Linked DNA regions of Peribacillus simplex NBRC 15720 = DSM 1321. The protein of the gene in region 1 interacts with the protein of each later gene in a pairwise test. Links are inferred from orthologs where the notes say so. Each region holds a gene or a part of one and is shown in the gene's direction. Other genes may lie near its edges.

What was found.
Region 2: the proteins of BS1321_RS10685 (region 1) and BS1321_RS24360 interact in binary tests that used the Escherichia coli proteins (3 or more experiments, as listed by UniProt). The link is inferred for Peribacillus simplex NBRC 15720 = DSM 1321 from one-to-one orthologs.

Annotation. Positions count from the first base shown.
Region 1 is NZ_CP017704.1:2,264,948-2,274,109, forward strand. Bases 2,963-5,894 are described here. They hold BS1321_RS10685 (ABC transporter ATP-binding protein), read left to right. Parts: upstream 2,963-3,434; coding sequence 3,435-5,354; downstream 5,355-5,894. Other genes in these bases: moaC (cyclic pyranopterin monophosphate synthase MoaC), read right to left, coding at 2,963-3,301; tsaD (tRNA (adenosine(37)-N6)-threonylcarbamoyltransferase complex transferase subunit TsaD), read right to left, coding at 5,634-5,894. Also shown: co-chaperone GroES, read right to left, coding at 36-320; BS1321_RS10665 (CPBP family intramembrane glutamic endopeptidase), read left to right, coding at 658-1,383; BS1321_RS10670 (YdiK family protein), read left to right, coding at 1,380-1,592; BS1321_RS10675 (redox-sensing transcriptional repressor Rex), read right to left, coding at 2,102-2,761; more of moaC, read right to left, coding at 2,795-2,962; more of tsaD, read right to left, coding at 5,895-6,647; rimI (ribosomal protein S18-alanine N-acetyltransferase), read right to left, coding at 6,644-7,096; tRNA (adenosine(37)-N6)-threonylcarbamoyltransferase complex dimerization subunit type 1 TsaB, read right to left, coding at 7,119-7,811; tRNA (adenosine(37)-N6)-threonylcarbamoyltransferase complex ATPase subunit type 1 TsaE, read right to left, coding at 7,811-8,263. UniProt on the Escherichia coli protein: Genetic data indicate it may be involved in ribosome assembly or function.
Region 2 is NZ_CP017704.1:5,029,575-5,039,175, forward strand. What follows is about bases 3,642-7,012. They hold BS1321_RS24360 (2-oxoglutarate dehydrogenase E1 component), read left to right. Parts: upstream 3,642-3,959; coding sequence 3,960-6,812; downstream 6,813-7,012. Other genes in these bases: odhB (2-oxoglutarate dehydrogenase complex dihydrolipoyllysine-residue succinyltransferase), read left to right, coding at 6,814-7,012. Also shown: metH (methionine synthase), read left to right, coding at 1-1,866; BS1321_RS24350 (polysaccharide deacetylase family protein), read left to right, coding at 1,970-2,737; BS1321_RS24355 (dioxygenase family protein), read left to right, coding at 2,813-3,583; more of odhB, read left to right, coding at 7,013-8,082; BS1321_RS24370 (DeoR/GlpR family DNA-binding transcription regulator), read left to right, coding at 8,313-9,065; pfkB (1-phosphofructokinase), read left to right, coding at 9,065-9,601. UniProt on the Escherichia coli protein: E1 component of the 2-oxoglutarate dehydrogenase (OGDH) complex which catalyzes the decarboxylation of 2-oxoglutarate, the first step in the conversion of 2-oxoglutarate to succinyl-CoA and CO(2).

The DNA of each region.
Region 1 (9,162 bases):
AAGAAAATTTTCGTTCAGTTAAGTATGATGTATAATTAGCCGATAACAGCTAGAATGTCGCTTTCACGTAAAATTAAGTATTCAGTGTCTTCGTATTTAACTTCAGTACCTGCATATTTTGAGAAGATAATTAGATCGCCTTGGGCAACCTCTAAAGCAACACGTTCGCCATTTTCAAGGACACGGCCAGTACCAACTGCTACTACCTTACCTTCTTGTGGCTTTTCTTTAGCAGTATCAGGAAGAACAATACCGCTTGCAGTTTTTTCTTCAGTTTGAACTAGTTCAATAATAACGCGATCACCTAATGGTTTTAACAAGTGAAACAACCTCCTCATATTCTCTTGATAATTTGTTTCATGATTATTAGCACTCTTCATCATCGAGTGCTAACACATTTATAATATTAAATAAACCGAGCCTTTTTTGCAAGTATCTTATTGAAAATTTTTTATTAATTTCTGATAAATTACGGGTATACTACTTTAGCATAATGATTTCCTTAACCAAGTAATTGAAATGTTTTATTAGGGGGTACCTTTAAGTGGAGTTCTGCCTCAATATTTGATACCATTTTGGAGTATGCGTTTATAGATGGTCCCCATATCAGGAACGTTCCAAGCGGAATGGGTGACTAAATAAAAGGAGTTTTCATTTTTGAAAAAAGAATATTGGTTCGTCATCATCACTTATATTGCCATGCAATTATCCAGTATTGTTGGGGTACCCATTTTCATGCTGATCGGGTCTTATACCGGAATGCCGGCTGATGAACTCGAAGTGAAGTCTGCAGCATACTGGATAGTTTTCAGTTTTCTCGCTGCTTTATTCTTGATTCTTTTTTTAATGAGAAAAGATATGAGGGAAAAGTTGGACACGAGAAATCAAACTTCCGTTCCCATGTCCGTATTATGGTCAATTGCAGGAGTTTTCATGGCTCTTTTTGCGCAAAGCATTGCCGGCAGCATTGAACAAATGCTTGGGGTGGAGTCTGAATCTGAAAATACGCAGCAACTCATTTCACTCATTTACAAAGTCCCCATGGTCATTTTCGTCACTTCAGTAATTGGACCTATATTGGAAGAATTAATTTTCCGGAAAATCATTTTCGGATCACTTCATAAACGCTTTAACTTCTTTATTTCAGCTTTAATCAGCTCAGTTATTTTCGGCTTGGCGCATGGTGAATTTGAACATCTTCTTTTATATACAGCAATGGGCTTCACCTTTGCTTTCCTTTATGCAAAAACAGGCCGCATTCTCGTTTCCATGAGCGCTCATATTGCAATGAATACGCTTGTTATCATCCTTCAAGTGGTATATCGGGAGGATATTGAGAAGATGCTAGATACTGCACAGGCCTTCATCGGAGGTTTATTATGAAACGTCAATCACCATTATTCATGGGCATCATCTATGCAGGCTTAGGAGCTCTTTTTACAGCTATCGCGATTCAAACCGTCAATTCTTCCGGATGGGGAATCTTTGCCTACATACTTGTCCTTATTGCAACTCTTGACTTTGGATCGGGATTACGCATGATCATGCTGCACTTTAAGATTAAAGCCGCACAAAAAAATAAGAAAAAATAAAAAAAAGCTGCAATGATGCAGCGTTCAGACTGTAGACAAACTCGATGAAAGTTGAGTTTGTCTACAGTTTTTTTATGGCTTTTACAATTTGGACGTTGATTTCCGCTCCAGGTACGCGCTTTTCCCGCAGGTGTCTCGCACCTTCCTCTCCAATCAACTTCGTTATAAAATTTAGATAGAAACCATACCTTAGGAATTGAAGGTTTTGCTTTGGACCAGTTGGTTCGGGATCAGCATTTGATGAAAGATACGTTTTATGAACCCCTTTCTCCTACAGTCTCTTTAAAATAGAAGGATTAAAACTTGAAGTGATGAGGATGCTTTTTATTCTATATAGCTCAACTTGATTTGATTACTTTAGTCCAACTGGTGCCAGTGAACGATTTGGTTCGTAAAATTTTGGCAGCCTTTAATTAACCTCGGGCCAAAATTTCAAAAGGGGTGCGGAATTAAAAAATTCCGCACCCCTTTTGTATACAAACTGAACGATGCAATGATGCAGTGTTTTTTCATTCCTCTATTGCAGCTTCTTCCACTACAGGATAATGTTTCAGGAAGTAGATGAGCGACTGAAGCTCTACCGCCAGGTCAATGTGGTGAACCCTTATGGATGGAGGCACGGTCAGCCGTGCAGGAGTAAAATTCAATATTCCTTTTATATCAGCTTTGACTAAACGATCGGTTATTGTCTGGGCTACCTGTGCAGGCACTGTCAATATAGCCGCAGTAATATTATTTTCCTGCAATAGTGTATCGTTTTGATCCATATGATAGATGGGCACATCAGCTATTCGCTTGCCGACCTTTTCTTCAGAAACTTCGAAAGCCATTTCAATTTTAGTATTATTATTTTTCATGAAATTGTAATTTAAAAAAGCGGTTCCTAAATTTCCTACCCCGATTAAAGCGACTTTGGTCAATTCATCTTGATCTAGTGTTTTTCTAAAGAAGGATAATAAATAATTGACATTGTAGCCGTAGCCTTTTTTCCCAAGCGCGCCAAAGTAGGAAAAATCACGGCGAATGGTAGCAGAATCCACTTTTACAGCTTCGCTTAGCTCTGCCGAAGAAACTCTTTGTTTGCCTGAGGAATGTAAGTTCTTTAAAAATCGATAATACAATGGCAACCTTTTGGCTGTCGCCTGCGGTATCTTTGGGTCATGGTTCATTGTTCTTCCCCGCCTTCACACATGCTTTTCAACTTAATCTCTATCTGTTTGTTTTACTTGTCTTTTATAATCGTTACTGGAAACTCCGCCTGTTTTCTCCACTAAGAATGTAGGCCCGATCACCATTCCCTTATCAAGGGCCTTACACATGTCATAAACAGTCAAGGCAGTCACGGATGCAGCTGTTAACGCTTCCATTTCAACACCTGTACTCCCTTTTGTCTTAGCTTCCGTTTCAATCCTAAGCCTATATCCTTGTTCTTCTTTTTCCCAATCAAAGGCTATATTGACCCCTTGCAGAGCAATGGGATGGCACATCGGAATTATATTGGATGTATTTTTGCTGGCCATTATTCCTGCAACTTGTGCAACAGCCAGTACATCACCTTTTTTCATTTTCTGGTTCGTGACCAATTCATATATTTCATCATTCAATAAAATGCTCGATTGAGCTACTGCCGTCCGGGTTGTTTCAGGCTTAGCACTCACATCGACCATTTTGGCCCTGCCCTGTTCATTAAAATGCGTTAAGTTTCCCATTTAAGTAACCCCTCCTAAATCATACACTATTATTCCACTTTATGTAACAGCTTTTCTTTTAGCTTGGAACCAAGCTGTTGCCGATAATAACTAAAATACGTTACACTAACAATAATCAATTGAGGTGAAATCTATGATTTTATTACAAATCAATCAACTATCGAAATATTATGGAGCTGAACTTATTTTATCAAATATGAAGCTCGAAGTTCAAAATAAAGATCGAATTGCACTTGTCGGCCGAAATGGCGCCGGTAAATCCACTTTGCTAAAAATCATAGCCGGGCAGCTTTCCCATGATGGCGGTGAAATAATCAAACCAAAAGGCGTCACCATCGGCTATATGGCCCAGGATACGGGATTGGAATCCGAACTGACCATTTGGGATGAGATGCTGACTGTATTCACGGACCTTATAGAGCAAGAAAAGGAACTGCGTCGCCTTGAGGCTGATATGGCCAGACCTGACATCTTTGAAAACGAAACAATTTACCAAAAAGTGCTGAATGAATACGACACTTTGATGGTGGCATTCAAAGAGAAGGGCGGTTATCAATATGAAGCGGATATCCGTTCCGTATTGCATGGACTTCAGTTTGCTGACTTTGACTATTCTACCCCAATTTCCACTTTAAGCGGTGGGCAAAAAACAAGGCTTGCATTAGGAAAACTGCTTTTAAGGAAACCGGATATATTGATTCTGGATGAGCCGACGAACCATTTGGATATCGAAACCCTCTCTTGGCTTGAACAATATTTACAAAGCTACCAGGGAGCTGTCCTTATTGTTTCCCATGACCGTTATTTTTTAGATAAAGTAGTAAACCTGGTATATGAGATTTCCCGGAATAACATGAAAAAATACCATGGTAATTATAGTTCTTACCTAGAGGGAAAAGCGGAAGATTATGAGCGGGACATGAAACTGTTCGAGAAGCAACAAGGGGAAATTGAAAAGCTTCGCGACTTTGTCCAACGTAATATCACAAGGGCTTCCACCACGAAAAGAGCACAAAGCAGACGCAAACAGCTCGAAAAGATGGATCTATTGGACAAGCCGCAAGGTGATGAAAAATCCGCGAATTTTTCTTTTCAAATTGAAAGGCAAAGCGGAAATGAAGTACTCCACCTTCAGGACCTGGCTATCGGATACGAAGGGGAAACTGTATCAAAGAATATAAATTCCCGGATGACAAAAGGAGAGAGCATAGCTCTTGTTGGCCCAAATGGAGTCGGAAAATCAACGTTACTGAAAACGATCATCTCTAATCTGCCTGCACTTTCTGGGGACTTCCGTTTTGGAACGAACGTAGAAGTCAGCTACTACGATCAAGAACAAGCTAACCTTGTTTCCAATAAACGCGTACTCAATGAATTATGGGACGACTATCCCCTTAAACCGGAAAAGGACATTCGCACCGTACTCGGTAATTTCCTATTTAGCGGGGACGATGTTTTGAAAATCGTTTCCACACTAAGCGGGGGCGAAAAGGCTCGGCTTGCGCTAGCCAAAATGATGATGGAAAAAGGGAATTTTTTAATTCTTGATGAACCAACAAACCATTTGGACCTCGATAGTAAATTGGTGCTTGAAAACGCATTGATCGATTATCCGGGAACTATTCTATTCGTTTCACATGACCGTTATTTCATAAATCGGATAGCAACGAAAGTGATAGAACTCTCCAAAGACGGCAATGAAGAATTCCTCGGTGATTATGATTACTATTTAGAGAAGAAACAGGAGCAAGCGGAAATCCAAGCACTTGAACAGCAGGATCAGGCGAAAACATTAGATACAGCCGTAGAAAAAACAAATTACAAAATTGATAAAGAAGCAAAAAAAGCTGAACGCCAGCGAAAACGTCGCATTGAGGAAATCGAGACAGCCATGGAGCTTCTTGAAACCGAAATAAACGAATATAATGACCTCCTTTGTGATCCAAATGTTTTCCAGGATCACGAAAAAGTAATGGAAGTCCAAGCAAAGCTTGATAATGCACAGGAAAGTTTGGACCAGCTTCTCGAAGAATGGGCTGAACTGGAAGAATGACAATTGACCGAGTCAAATGACTCGGTCTTTTCTTTTCCAATTAAACTGTTTCACGAAAGTTATCCACAAACTTGTTAACAAATCACTTACCGCTCATTAGCCATTAATTTGAGTTATACACATTATCCACAGAAACATATCCACTTATCCACAAAAACACCACTTTATACACATGCATTATGATTATCAAAAAAACTTTATCCACAGAATATTCTATTTTTTTATTAACAGGACAAAAAAGACAGGATTCCGAAGTTTGGGATCCTGCCTTCTCGTCAATTAAAATGCTTCTATATCCAATCCAGGATTTCCGTTCAAGTCCAAACCAGATCGTTTTCCCTTTTCAAACATGACACTGCCAGCAGCACCGATCATGGCGGCATTGTCCGTACAAAGATAGAGGGGCGGAATGGATATATCCATAGGTAAATCATTAAAAGCTTCCGTTAATGCTTCCCTAAGGCCTTTATTTGCCGCAACTCCTCCAGCAAGCAATACCTGCTTCACATTATATTCCTTTGCAGCCTTTACAGCTTTCATTACAAGCACTTCTATGACGCTTGCTTGGAAACTTGCAGCTAAATCTTTAGGTTCAATTTTTTCCCCGCGCTGTTCTGCATTATGCAAAGTGTTGATCACAGCTGATTTCAACCCGCTGAAAGAAAAGTCATAGCTGCCATCCAACCATGCCCGAGGCAGTTTCAAAGATGGTGAGCCTTCTTGTGCAAGCCTATCGATATGAGGCCCACCAGGATAAGGGAGCCCCAAGGTTCGAGCCACTTTATCATACGCCTCTCCTGCTGCATCATCCCGCGTCTCCCCTATCACCTTGAACGAACCCGGTTCTTCTAAAAGCACCAATTCCGTATGACCTCCCGAAACGACCAAAGAAAGCGCAGGATATTCGATCTCCTGAATAAGTCGATTTGCATAGATATGACCCGCGATATGATGCGTACCGACAATCGGGATTCCATGTGCGAAAGCTACAGCCTTCGCCGCATTCACACCTATTAATAGTGCCCCTACAAGTCCGGGACCTTCTGTAACGGCAATGGCATCCAAGTCTTCATATGTAACACCGGCTTGTAGCAGTGCTTCTTCAAGAACAATCGTAATTTGTTCTACATGATGACGGGATGCTATTTCTGGGACGACACCGCCAAAACGTTTATGGCTTTCGATTTGTGAAGCCACGACATTACTCAGTATCTCCGTTCCATTTTTTATGACAGCTGCCGCAGTTTCATCGCAGCTCGTTTCAATTCCTAATATAAATTGATCTTTTTTCATGAAAAATTCACCCACATAACATAAGCATCTTCTTGATTGTCTGTATAATAATTTTTTCGGATTCCACCCTTTTGGAAACCTAGTTTTTCATAAAGCGAAATGGCTACTGCATTACTGACACGGACCTCAAGCGTCATCCTCACCACACCCATCGAAATGGAGATTTCAATCATCTTCCTGAGCAAAGCTTCTCCAAGCTTTTGCCCTCGGTATTCAGGTAATATCGCTATATTGGTAATGTGCGATTCATCAATGACGATCCATGCACCGCAATAACCGGCAATGTTCCCTTCATCCTCTATCACCATGTATACAGCATATTGATTATGATTCAATTCATTAAAAAAGGCTTCCCGGCTCCAAGGTAAAGTAAAGGACTGCTTTTCCACATTAAGCACTTGGTCGATATCTTCCGTATTCATCTTTCGGAACGTCAATGTTTTACTCATAATAATCGGTCGCTTTCCTTGTTTATTTCCCCTGCTGTTCAAGCCACTTAGCTTCTGCTTCAGCCATCCGGATATAATTCGGTACAAACTGGTGAACATCCACTTCAGTCTTATCAAGGCCAATAAAGGCCAGTTCGCTTGGCCTTGAATTATATGACTGTACTGGAGCAAATACCGCTAATTCGCCTAATGCATCCGTAATTGCATCCCGATGGATGTCCACATCTTGACCAACAAATAAAACAGGACGATTTAATTCCTTCAATTGAATCGCCCAATCAGAGGATAGTATATTACAATCTTCAATGACTGTCTTTAGAGAATCCTTTTCCATTTCATATAATCCAGTATAAATCTGCCCTCTTCTTGCATCGAATAAGGGAGATATCAACCCGTTAAAATAACGTCCATTAGCAGCTAAAACCTCTAAGCTGGAAACACCTGATAACGGAATCTGAAGCGTCCAGGCCAAGCTTTTCGCAATCGTCACTCCAATCCTGACCCCTGTATAGGAGCCTGGACCTTGAGCGACCACTATCTTAGTCAATTCCTTCGGTTTAGTATCACAATCCCTCAGCAACGTTTCAATTGCTGGCATTACCCGCACCGAATGATTTTTCTTTAAGTTCGTCGTATACTCGCCAATTACTTGACTCCCGTTAACCAGTGCAATCCCTAATGTAAAATTCGATGTATCTATAGCTAAAACCTTCATCAAATAATCTCCTTACATAACTTTACATATCGTTCGCCTTTGGCTTCCAAAACAATACGCCTGCTTGTATCGCCCAGACGATAAATATAAATGGTCAAGATTTCCTCTGGAAGGTGATCCTTTATTAAATGGGCCCATTCAACGACAGTCACACCATAACCATCAAAATATTCATCAAAGCCTAAATCTTCTTCGGATTCACTTACCCTATAGACATCCATATGATATAAAGGCAAGCGACCCATGTACTCCTTTATTATAGTAAAGGTAGGGCTATTCACCATTCTGGTAACACCTAATCCTTTAGCCAGCACTTTTGTGAATGCCGTCTTCCCTGCACCCAAGTCACCTTCTAAAGCCAGCACATCTCCACTCGAAAGCTTTTGTGCCAATTTATGCGCAAATTGCGCTGTTTCTTCCTCATTCTGAGAAATCAATTCAACATGTTGCATATATCAATCACCTTTATCATTATTAGGAAAACGTCCTATAGTTCATGTCGAGTACCATAAACGCAATATTATGGAACAACAACCATTCTATATGTAGTTTACCTTGTTTCAAAAGAAGAAACAAATAAGTTAGGGACATAATTATTCGAATTTCAGATAAAACAAAAAAACGAAACCTAAGTTTCGTTTTTTTCATGATTGCGGGGACAGGATTTGAACCTGCGACCTTCGGGTTATGAGCCCGACGAGCTACCGGACTGCTCCACCCCGCGACGGTATAAATGTTACTTTTATAAATTAAGTATTCCCATTTACTCAAAAAGAATACAAAGATTATAGCTTGGCGGCGTCCTACTCTCACAGGGGGAAACCCCCAACTACCATCGGCGCTGAAGAGCTTAACTGCCGTGTTCGGAATGGGAACGGGTGTGACCTCTTCGCTATCGCCACCAAACATTATATCTTTTTTACATTACATCCATTATCATATCATGTATGAGATCAGAATGCAAGAAGAAAATTTCATTCCTTCAAAACTAGATAATATTAGAAGGTATTTCAGATAAAACAAAAAAACGAAACCTAAGTTTCGTTTTTTTCATGATTGCGGGGACAGGATTTGAACCTGCGACCTTCGGGTTATGAGCCCGACGAGCTACCGGACTGCTCCACCCCGCGACGGTATAAATGTTACTTTTATAAATTAAGTATTCCCATTTACTCAAAAAGAATACAAAGATTATAGCTTGGCGGCGTCCTACTCTCACAGGGGGAAACCCCCAACTACCATCGGCGCTGAAGAGCTTAACTGCCGTGTTCGGAATGGGAACGGGTGTGACCTCTTCGCTATCGCCACCAAACATAAAAGGAACGTTGTTCCTTCAAAACTAGATAATAAG
Region 2 (9,601 bases), 2.8 Mb from region 1 along the record:
AAGTTTCCGGAATGCCTAACGATACTTGGCATTTCGAACGTTTCTTTCGGTCTACCAGCGAGGGGAAGGGAAATATTAAATGCAGTTTTCCTTTACCATTGTACAAAAGCGGGTCTCGATTATGCTATCGTGAATACAGAAAAACTTGAACGTTTCGCTCTGATACCAGAAGAGGAAGTGAAATTGGCTGAGGCACTCCTGTTTGAGACATCTACAGAAACTTTAGCGATCTTTACTGAATTTTATCGTGGAAAAAAAGCGGAGAAGAAGGATAATGGTGTGGTCCTGCCATTGGACGAACGTTTAGGTAACTATATTATCGAAGGAACGAAAGAAGGATTGATTGATGATTTAAATAAAGCGATTGAGCGCGGTGATAGCCCATTGGAAATCATCAATGGACCATTGATGGATGGCATGAGTGAGGTGGGTCGGTTATTTAATGACAACCAACTTATTGTCGCAGAGGTGCTTCAGAGTGCTGAAGCGATGAAGGCGGCTGTATCTCACCTTGAACCACTAATGGAAAACTCTGAAGATAGCGCTAAGAAAGGGAAAATCCTGTTGGCGACTGTCAAGGGAGATGTGCATGATATCGGGAAAAACCTAGTGGATATCATCCTATCCAATAATGGCTATGAAGTCATTGATTTGGGAATAAAGGTCGCACCGCAACAAATCATTGAAGAGGTTCGAAAACATGAGCCTACCATCATTGGCCTCTCTGGGTTACTTGTCAAATCTGCACAGCAAATGGTTTTAACCGCACAGGATTTAAGGCAAGCCGGAATAGATACCCCAATTTTAGTGGGAGGGGCAGCATTATCCCGTAAATTCACTGATTTTAAGATATCACCTGAATATGAAGGACCGGTTTTATATTCCAAAGATGCGATGGATGGTTTGGCTGTAACGAATATTTTACATGACTCTGACAAAAAAGTGGTGTACTTGGCAGAGTTAGTCGAGAAACGAGAAAGATCGAAAGCCAATGCCGCCATTGCTGCCACGATGGAAAAACCTGTTCGTAAGCAGTCCACAGCTGCCCCTTTAAGCGATGTTCCTGTTCAAAAACCGCGTGACATCAAGCGTCACGTCCTGAAAAACTATCCATTGGATGTCATCCAGCCTTATATAAATAGGCAAATGCTGATTGGTCATCATTTGGGGTTAAAAGGTAAAGTTTCCGAATTGCTTAAGCAAGGGAATGAAAAAGCAGTGCAGCTTAATGATCTCGTTGATGAATTGATTGAATTCCTAAAGACGGAACCGGATTATGGCTTGCATGCCGTTTATCAATTTTTCCCTGCTCAAAGCGAAGGAGATAAGCTATTGGTATACAACCCGGACAATCATCATCAGGTTTTGGAAACTTTTGACTTCCCCCGGCAAGATACGAATCCGCATCTTTGTTTAGCGGACTTCGCGAAACCGATCTCCTCCGGGCAAATGGATTATGTTGGGTTCTTCCTGGTCACTGCCGGAAAAGGGATCAGAAAATGGGCAGAAAAACTAAAGCTTGAAGGTGATTTCTTGAAAAATCACGCCCTTCAATCACTTGCTCTCGAAACAGCTGAAGGGTTCGCGGAAAGAATTCATCAATTAATGAGGGATGATTTAGGTATAAGCGATCCGATTGAAATGTCCATGAAAGAGCGATTTGCCGCTAAGTACACCGGGCAAAGGTTTTCATTTGGTTATCCTGCTTGTCCTAATCTGGAAGACCAGGAGAAGCTATTCCGCCTGTTACAACCTCAAGATATTGGCGTGGAATTGACTGAAGGATGCATGATGGAACCAGAGGCTTCCGTTTCAGCCATTGTTTTTGCACATCCTGAAGCTCGTTACTTTAATGTCGATCGATAACTCATTTAATAAAGGCAGCGGTATTTTTTACCGCTGCCTTATTGCGCATGAAACCCCTTAATTGGTACATCTTAATGGTCAAAAGGAAGGGGATACAACACCTATGAAGAATATGCTGAAATTATTTCTTTCCATGGCGGGTTCTTTCATTATTATTTTGTTTGGAGTGGATGTGCAGAACATTCAAGTACATGCAACGGTTCCTGAAGAGATGACACCGCTCCTAAAAAGTAGGGAAAATCAGAAAATCGCTTATTTGACTTTCGATGACGGACCATCTTTGAATACCATGAAGATATTGGATATTTTGGAACGCTATCATGTTAAGGCCACATTTTTCGTTAAAGGCAACGAAGAACCATACGCAAAGGAATGTTATCAGGAAATGATTTCCCGCGGTCATGCGATTGCCCTTCATTCTTATACACATGATTATTCCATCGTTTATCGATCGACTGAGAGTTTCTTTCAAGATTTGAATAGGCTTGAAACCATGCTGCAAAAGGAGTATGGGATAAAAAGCCGTATTGTGCGCCTTCCTGGCGGCTCGAATAATCTACTGCGGCATCAGGCTGCAACGAGACCCATCATCAATGGTATCCTTCAACAACTAAAGGAAAAAGGGTATATTTACACTGATTGGTCTATTGACTCTACAGATGGCTTCAGTCCGTCAATAAGTGAACAAAAAATCATTACTGCTGTACAAAAAGGGACGAAAAATCAAAAGCATGTTAATATCTTATTGCATGATATCAATAGTATGAAAAATACAGTGAAAGCTTTGCCTGATATAATTGAATTCCTAAAAAAAGAAGGGTTTACCTTTGATACTATTGATGAGACAACCCCAAAAATACAATTTAATTGATGAACACATTGTTTATCTATAGTAAATTAAGGTATAGGGATAAGAGATTACAATGCGAAAGGATTTATCGTTTCTATGATGCCATCATTGTTTTTATCACATGGAACACCGCTATTAGCTTTGGAAAAGAATAACTACACTTCTTTTTTGAAGGATTATATGCAAACTATGAAGAAACCTGCTGCGATCGTTATTTTGTCAGCACATTGGGAAAGTGAAGACCAATTGATTTCAGCAGTAGGGAAGCATGAAGTCATTTATGATTTTGCAGGGTACCCTGAAGAAATATTTCAAATAACTTATCCTGCTGCGGGATGCCTTGAGCTGTCCGATCGAATTTTAACCTTATTGTCCAAGATAGGTGTATTGGGGGAACTTGATGAAAGGCGCCCCCTGGATCATGGATCATGGGGGCTTTTGCATATCATGTATCCCGAAGCTGACATCCCGACCGTTTCTATGTCCATTAGTCCTGCGCTGCCATTGGACAAGCAGTATGAAATCGGGAAAACATTAAGGGAATTAAAGGAAAGTAATGTCCTGATCATTGGGAGCGGTGGAATTGTCCATAATTTCACCCAAATTCAGGAGGATATGCATGTTGCAGAAGGATGGGCAATCGAGTTTGAGAACTGGGTCGAAGAGAAAATCATGAAATGGGATTTGCAATCCTTGTTTAATTATGAAAAAATCGCCCCTTATAGTACAGAGGCTGTGCCTTCAAAAGAGCATTTCATTCCATTGGTCATCGCAATGGGGTTGGGGGATGACAAAAAAAAAGCAGCTCTACTGCACAGGAGCTTTCAATATGGCAATCTGAGTTTAACAGCTTGGAAGTTTGATTGAGCTGAAAGGGTTTTCAAACTAGTTAAATTTACCTGAAAAATAATCATTATACAAAAATACAAAAATCTTTTTTTAGCGAAAAAAAGACTTAAATGAGCAAAAAAGACAGTTAAAAGCGATTTTTGACGAATTAAGCAGAAATATAGTTGAAAAAAGGTTGTATAAAGTGGTTTAACCTTTGGATATTTCGACAAAAACATGTTAATATAACATCTGAAAACGTTTTATCCTTTAAAATTTTATTATTCAATAACCAAAGTTATTTATTATATATCTTATATATATCATATATTTGGGGAAAATTTAGAAGAAAGAAATTTGGGGATGGATAAAACGTAATGAAAAAAATTATGAGAAAAATTTGGGGGTTTACAAAATGACCATCAATGATTCTAAGGTATTAGACCACTGGAAAGCTTTTTCGGGTCCAAACCTTGGGTATGTCATGGAGCAATACGATTTATTTCTAGCCAACCCGGAAGAAGTGGATCCGGAACTGAAAAACTTTTTTGAAGTAGCAGGTCCTCCTTCATTCGATGTATCGGCAGAAACAACGACTGTAAGCGCATCAACTGTACAAACTGGAGAAGTTCTTCCAATGAAGAAAATTATGTCTGCAGTGAAGTTAGCTGAAAATATCCGTGCATACGGGCATCTTGCTGCAAATATTTATCCTTTAAAAGAAGAAGCTCTGGACACTGAACAAATTCACTTTGAAAAATATGGCTTGACTGCAGATGATTTAAGGAAAATACCGGCTGACTTTATTTGTCCGGAATCACCTGAAGACGTGAAAGACGGATACGAAGCCGTACAATACCTAAAACAACTCTATACAAAAACGATAGCCTTTGAATTTCATCATGTTAATGACTTGGATGAAAAGCAATGGCTTACTGATATGGTCGAATCCGGAAACATGTTCCCGGAAGTGGGAAAAGAGAAAAGAGAACTATTACTTAAACGATTGAATGAAGTAGAAGGTTTCGAGAAATTCCTTCACCGCACATATGTAGGGCAAAAACGTTTCTCTATTGAAGGACTGGATGCTTTGGTTCCGATTTTAGATGAAATGATTTCACAAACTGTCCAAAACGGAACGGGTAATGTGAATATCGCAATGGCTCACCGTGGACGTTTGAATGTGCTTGCACATGTATTAGGAAAGCCTTATGAGGTCATTTTCTCTGAATTCCAACATTCACCGAATAAAGATCTGGTTCCTTCCGAAGGTTCAACAGGCATTAACAATGGATGGACCGGTGATGTTAAATACCATTTAGGTCTGGATAAACAGATCACTAAAGCTAACATACAAAAAGCAAGGATTACACTTGCCAATAACCCAAGTCACTTGGAAGTAGTCGGTCCAATCGTGGAAGGGTATTCCCGTGCGGCTCAAGAAGACCGTTCAGAAAAAGGATTCCCGGTTCAAGATATATCAAAATCTCTTGCAATCCTGATTCATGGTGATGCAGCATTCCCAGGTGAAGGAATTGTACCTGAAACGTTTAACTTAAGCCGTTTACGCGGATATCAAGTTGGCGGAGCTATCCATATCATCGCCAATAACATGATCGGTTTTACAACGGAAAGTGAAGATTCACGTTCAACCTTATATGCTAGTGATTTGGCAAAAGGCTTTGAAGTTCCGATCGTGCATGTGAATGCAGATGATCCTGAAGCATGTATGGCTGCTGTGAACCTTGCTAATCTATATCGTGAAAAATACAACAAGGATTTCTTGATCGACTTGATCGGTTACAGACGTTTCGGCCATAACGAAATGGATGAGCCATTGGTGACTCAACCTGAAATGTATGCATTAATTCATAAGCACCCAACCGTTAAAGAGCTTTATGGAAAAAAACTCATTCAATCTGGCGAGTTCACTGAAGCTGAAGTTAAAGCGATTGCTGAGCAAGTGGATACAAGGCTTGCAGATGCATATGCGAAAATTTCCGGAAATAAACCGGAAGCTTCTAAAGAGTGTAATCCTCCTGGGATTATTGAAAAAGGACTTCCAGCCATTGAAACGGCAGTTCCGAAACAAGAACTTGTTACAATTAACGAAGAACTTGTTAAATGGCCGGAAGGATTCACTCCTAATAAAAAATTAGGAAAGATTTTATCACGTCGCTTGGATTCCTTTGGTGCTGACGGAAAAATTGATTGGGCTCATGCCGAGACATTGGCATATGCATCCATATTGAGTGACGGCACTCCAATCCGTTTGACAGGACAAGATTCAGAGCGTGGAACATTCGCACAACGTAATATCATGTTACATGACAGTGTTAATGGAAAAACATATTCACCACTTCACACACTTGAAACTGCCAAAGCATCATTCGCTGTTCATAACAGCCCGCTTACTGAAACGGCAGTTCTGGCTTATGAATATGGTTATAATGTATTTGCACCTGAGACACTTGTATTATGGGAAGGCCAATTCGGTGACTTCGCTAATACAGCACAAGTGATCTTTGACCAATTCATCGCGGCAGGTCGTGCAAAATGGGGTCAAAAATCAGGTCTTGTCATGCTGCTTCCACACGGTTATGAAGGACAAGGACCAGAGCACTCAAGTGCACGCCTTGAACGTTTCCTTCAATTAGCGGCTGAAAACAACTGGACAGTTGCCAACTTAAGTTCGGCAGCTCAATACTTCCATATCCTTAGAAGACAAGCTAAGATTTTGGATCAAGAACAAGTACGTCCGCTTGTCATCATGACACCGAAGAGTATGCTTCGTAATCAAGTGATGGCTTCTACAGCAGAAGAATTCAGTGAAGGCTCTTTTGAATCATTCGTAGAAACCAAAGCTTTGGGCAAAAAACCTAAATCGGTTGAACGCATTGTTTTTGCTTCAGGTAAATTGGCGGTTGAACTTCGTGAAAAAGCGGCAACTGAAAAAAATACGGATTGGTTGCAAATCATCAGTATCGAAGAAATTTATCCATTCCCATTCACTGGAGTTCAAGAAGCTCTGAAAAAATATACAAATCTTAAAGAAATCTTCTGGGCTCAAGAAGAACCTAAAAACATGGGTGCTTGGACATTTGTTGAACCTCGCCTAAATGCAGCGGCTCCTGGCAAACTTTCAGTAACATATATAGGAAGGAAGCGCAGATCAAGCCCGGCTGAGGGTGATCCACTTGTCCATAAAAATGAACAACAACGGATTATGACTCAAGCAATTACACGCAATAATGAGGGGGAGAAATAAAATGGCTGAAGTAAAAGTACCTGAATTAGCAGAATCAATTTCTGAAGGATCTATTGCGCAATGGTTAAAACAACCCGGTGATCACGTTGAAAAAGGAGAATATGTCCTTGAACTTGAAACGGATAAAGTGAACGTAGAAATCATTTCAGATTATACGGGTACACTTTCGGAACATTTAGCGGAAGAAGGCGATACTGTCCAAGTTGGACAGGCTATCGCTATCGTTGATGAAAATGGATCAGCTGCAGCAGCTCCAAAAGCGGAAGCTCCTAAGGTTGAAGAAGCTAAAGCAGAACCAGCTAAGGCTGAACCAGCGGCTCCTGCTAAAGAGGCTCCTAAAGCAGAAGCGAAAGAAGCATCATCCACTCAACAAGTTATTGCTTCACCAGCTGCAAGGAAATTGGCTCGTGAAAAAGGAATTGACTTGACTCAAGTGCCTGTAGCCGATCCACTAGGTCGTGTACGTGTACAAGACGTAGAAGCAGCAAGTAATGCACCTGCAGCACCTGCGGCGGCTCCAAAACAAGCTCCTGCAGCTAAAAAAGCAGCCGCTCCTGTTGAAGTGAATGATGACCGCATTGAAGTGGTTAAAATGACACGCCGTCGTCAAACCATTGCCAAGCGTCTAGTTCAAGTACAATCCGAAGCAGCCATGCTTACTACTTTTAACGAAGTCGATCTTTCTGCAGTCATGGAATTGCGTAATCGCCATAAGGATTCTTTCGTGAAAACAAATGATGTTAAACTTGGTTTCATGTCATTCTTCACTAAAGCGGTCATTGGCGCATTGAAAAAATATCCGTTATTGAATGCTGAAATCCAAGGCGACCATATCCTGAAAAAGAACTTTTATGATATCGGTGTAGCAGTATCCACTGATGAAGGTCTTGTAGTTCCGGTAGTAAGGGATGCTGACCGCAAAAGCTTTGCTGAAATCGAGAAGAACATTTCGGATTTAGCTGTTAAAGCGCGTAACAACAAACTGGGACTTTCAGATTTATCAGGTGGTACTTTTACCATCACAAATGGAGGGACTTTCGGTTCCCTATTATCTACACCAATCTTGAATGCCCCTCAAGTTGGGATCTTGGGCATGCATACAATCAAGACTCGTCCAATCGCTGTTGGAGATCAAATCGAAAACAGACCAATGATGTACCTTGCATTATCTTATGATCACCGTATCGTAGACGGAAAAGAAGCTGTTGGTTTCTTAGTGGCTATCAAAGATATGCTGGAAGATCCAGAACAACTTTTACTTCAAGGCTAATAAAGTAATACGAAACCCCCCTGTCTTCATGACATGGGGGTTTTTTGTGTGGAGAACTGAAAGGATATTTTCATAGAAAAAAAGATAATGGGATTCAATAAAGGTTATTTCTAATCAAATTGAATGTTTTTGAAGGTATTTTTGAATGAATTTGAGTATTTTTAAATGTTTATGATTGATTATTCCTTCGTTTTCATATATGATGATGATATTAAAGTGAGGTGGACGAATTGTTGACAACTGAAAGGCACCAGTTCATCCTATCGATCCTTAAAGAACAAGGAACGGTAAAGCTGCAGGAGCTTGTAGATCAGTTACAAGCCTCGGAGTCGACCATTCGGAGAGATCTAGTGCAACTCGAAGAAATGAAGCTCTTGAAACGCGTGCATGGCGGGGCCTCTTTACTTCAAAGAAAAGGCCTTGAACCGACAACTATGGAAAAGCAAAAGAAAGCAAGAGCTGAAAAACAACTTATAGCAAAGCTTGCGGCTTCTTTCATAGAGAAAAATGATTGTATATATCTTGATGCAGGTACGACAACTGCGGAAATGATTCCTTATTTAAAGGATAAAAATATAACGGTGCTGACAAATGGTCTTATGCATATTCCGAAACTCATCGAATTGGAGATCAAAACAGTGTTAGTGGGCGGAACGATAAAATTCTCGACAAATGCGGTTATAGGAAGTAATGCTGTACAGTTTTTGAATGAATACCGTTTTGATAAATGTTTCTTGGGAATGAACGGCATTCATCAAGATCTGGGTTTCACAACTCCCGACCCGGAAGAAGCTCTACTGAAGAAGATGGCATTACGCCTCTCTAACGAAACCTACGTGCTTGCTGATAGTTCAAAACTAAATGAAGCTACTTTCGCTAAGGTGGCAGATGTAAGCGATGCCATAATTCTTACTGACAGCAATGATGAAGAGGCTGTTGCTCAACTCCATAAAAATCCAAAGGTAAAGGTCGTGACCATTTAATGATTTATACAGTGACACTCAATCCATCTATCGATTATCTGGTCGAGGTGGAGAGTTTTCAAATGGGCAAGGTGAATAGAACCAGTTATGATGCAAAATTCCCTGGAGGGAAAGGGATCAATGTTTCCCGAGTGCTTAAAAGGCTTGGAAATAGTACGACAGCTTTAGGATTCATCGGTGGACAAACTGGTGAATTTGTAAAAAGGTTTTTAAGACAGGAAGAGATTTTTACGGACTTTACAGAGATAGCTGGAGATACAAGAATAAACATTAAATTGAAAACAGGGATGGAGACCGAAATAAATAGCCAAGGGCCAGTCATTTCCAAAGGGAATTATCAACAATTATTTAGTCAGATTGAACAGTTGAATAATAATGATATCCTCATTTTGTCAGGAAGCATCCCTTCAAGCGTTCCTTCGGATGTATACGAGACAATGGCAAGGTCTTGTTCCCATAACGGCATTAAAGTGGTGGTGGATACGAGTGGCAAGGGATTAATGAATGTCCTTCCACACCAGCCATTTTTAATAAAG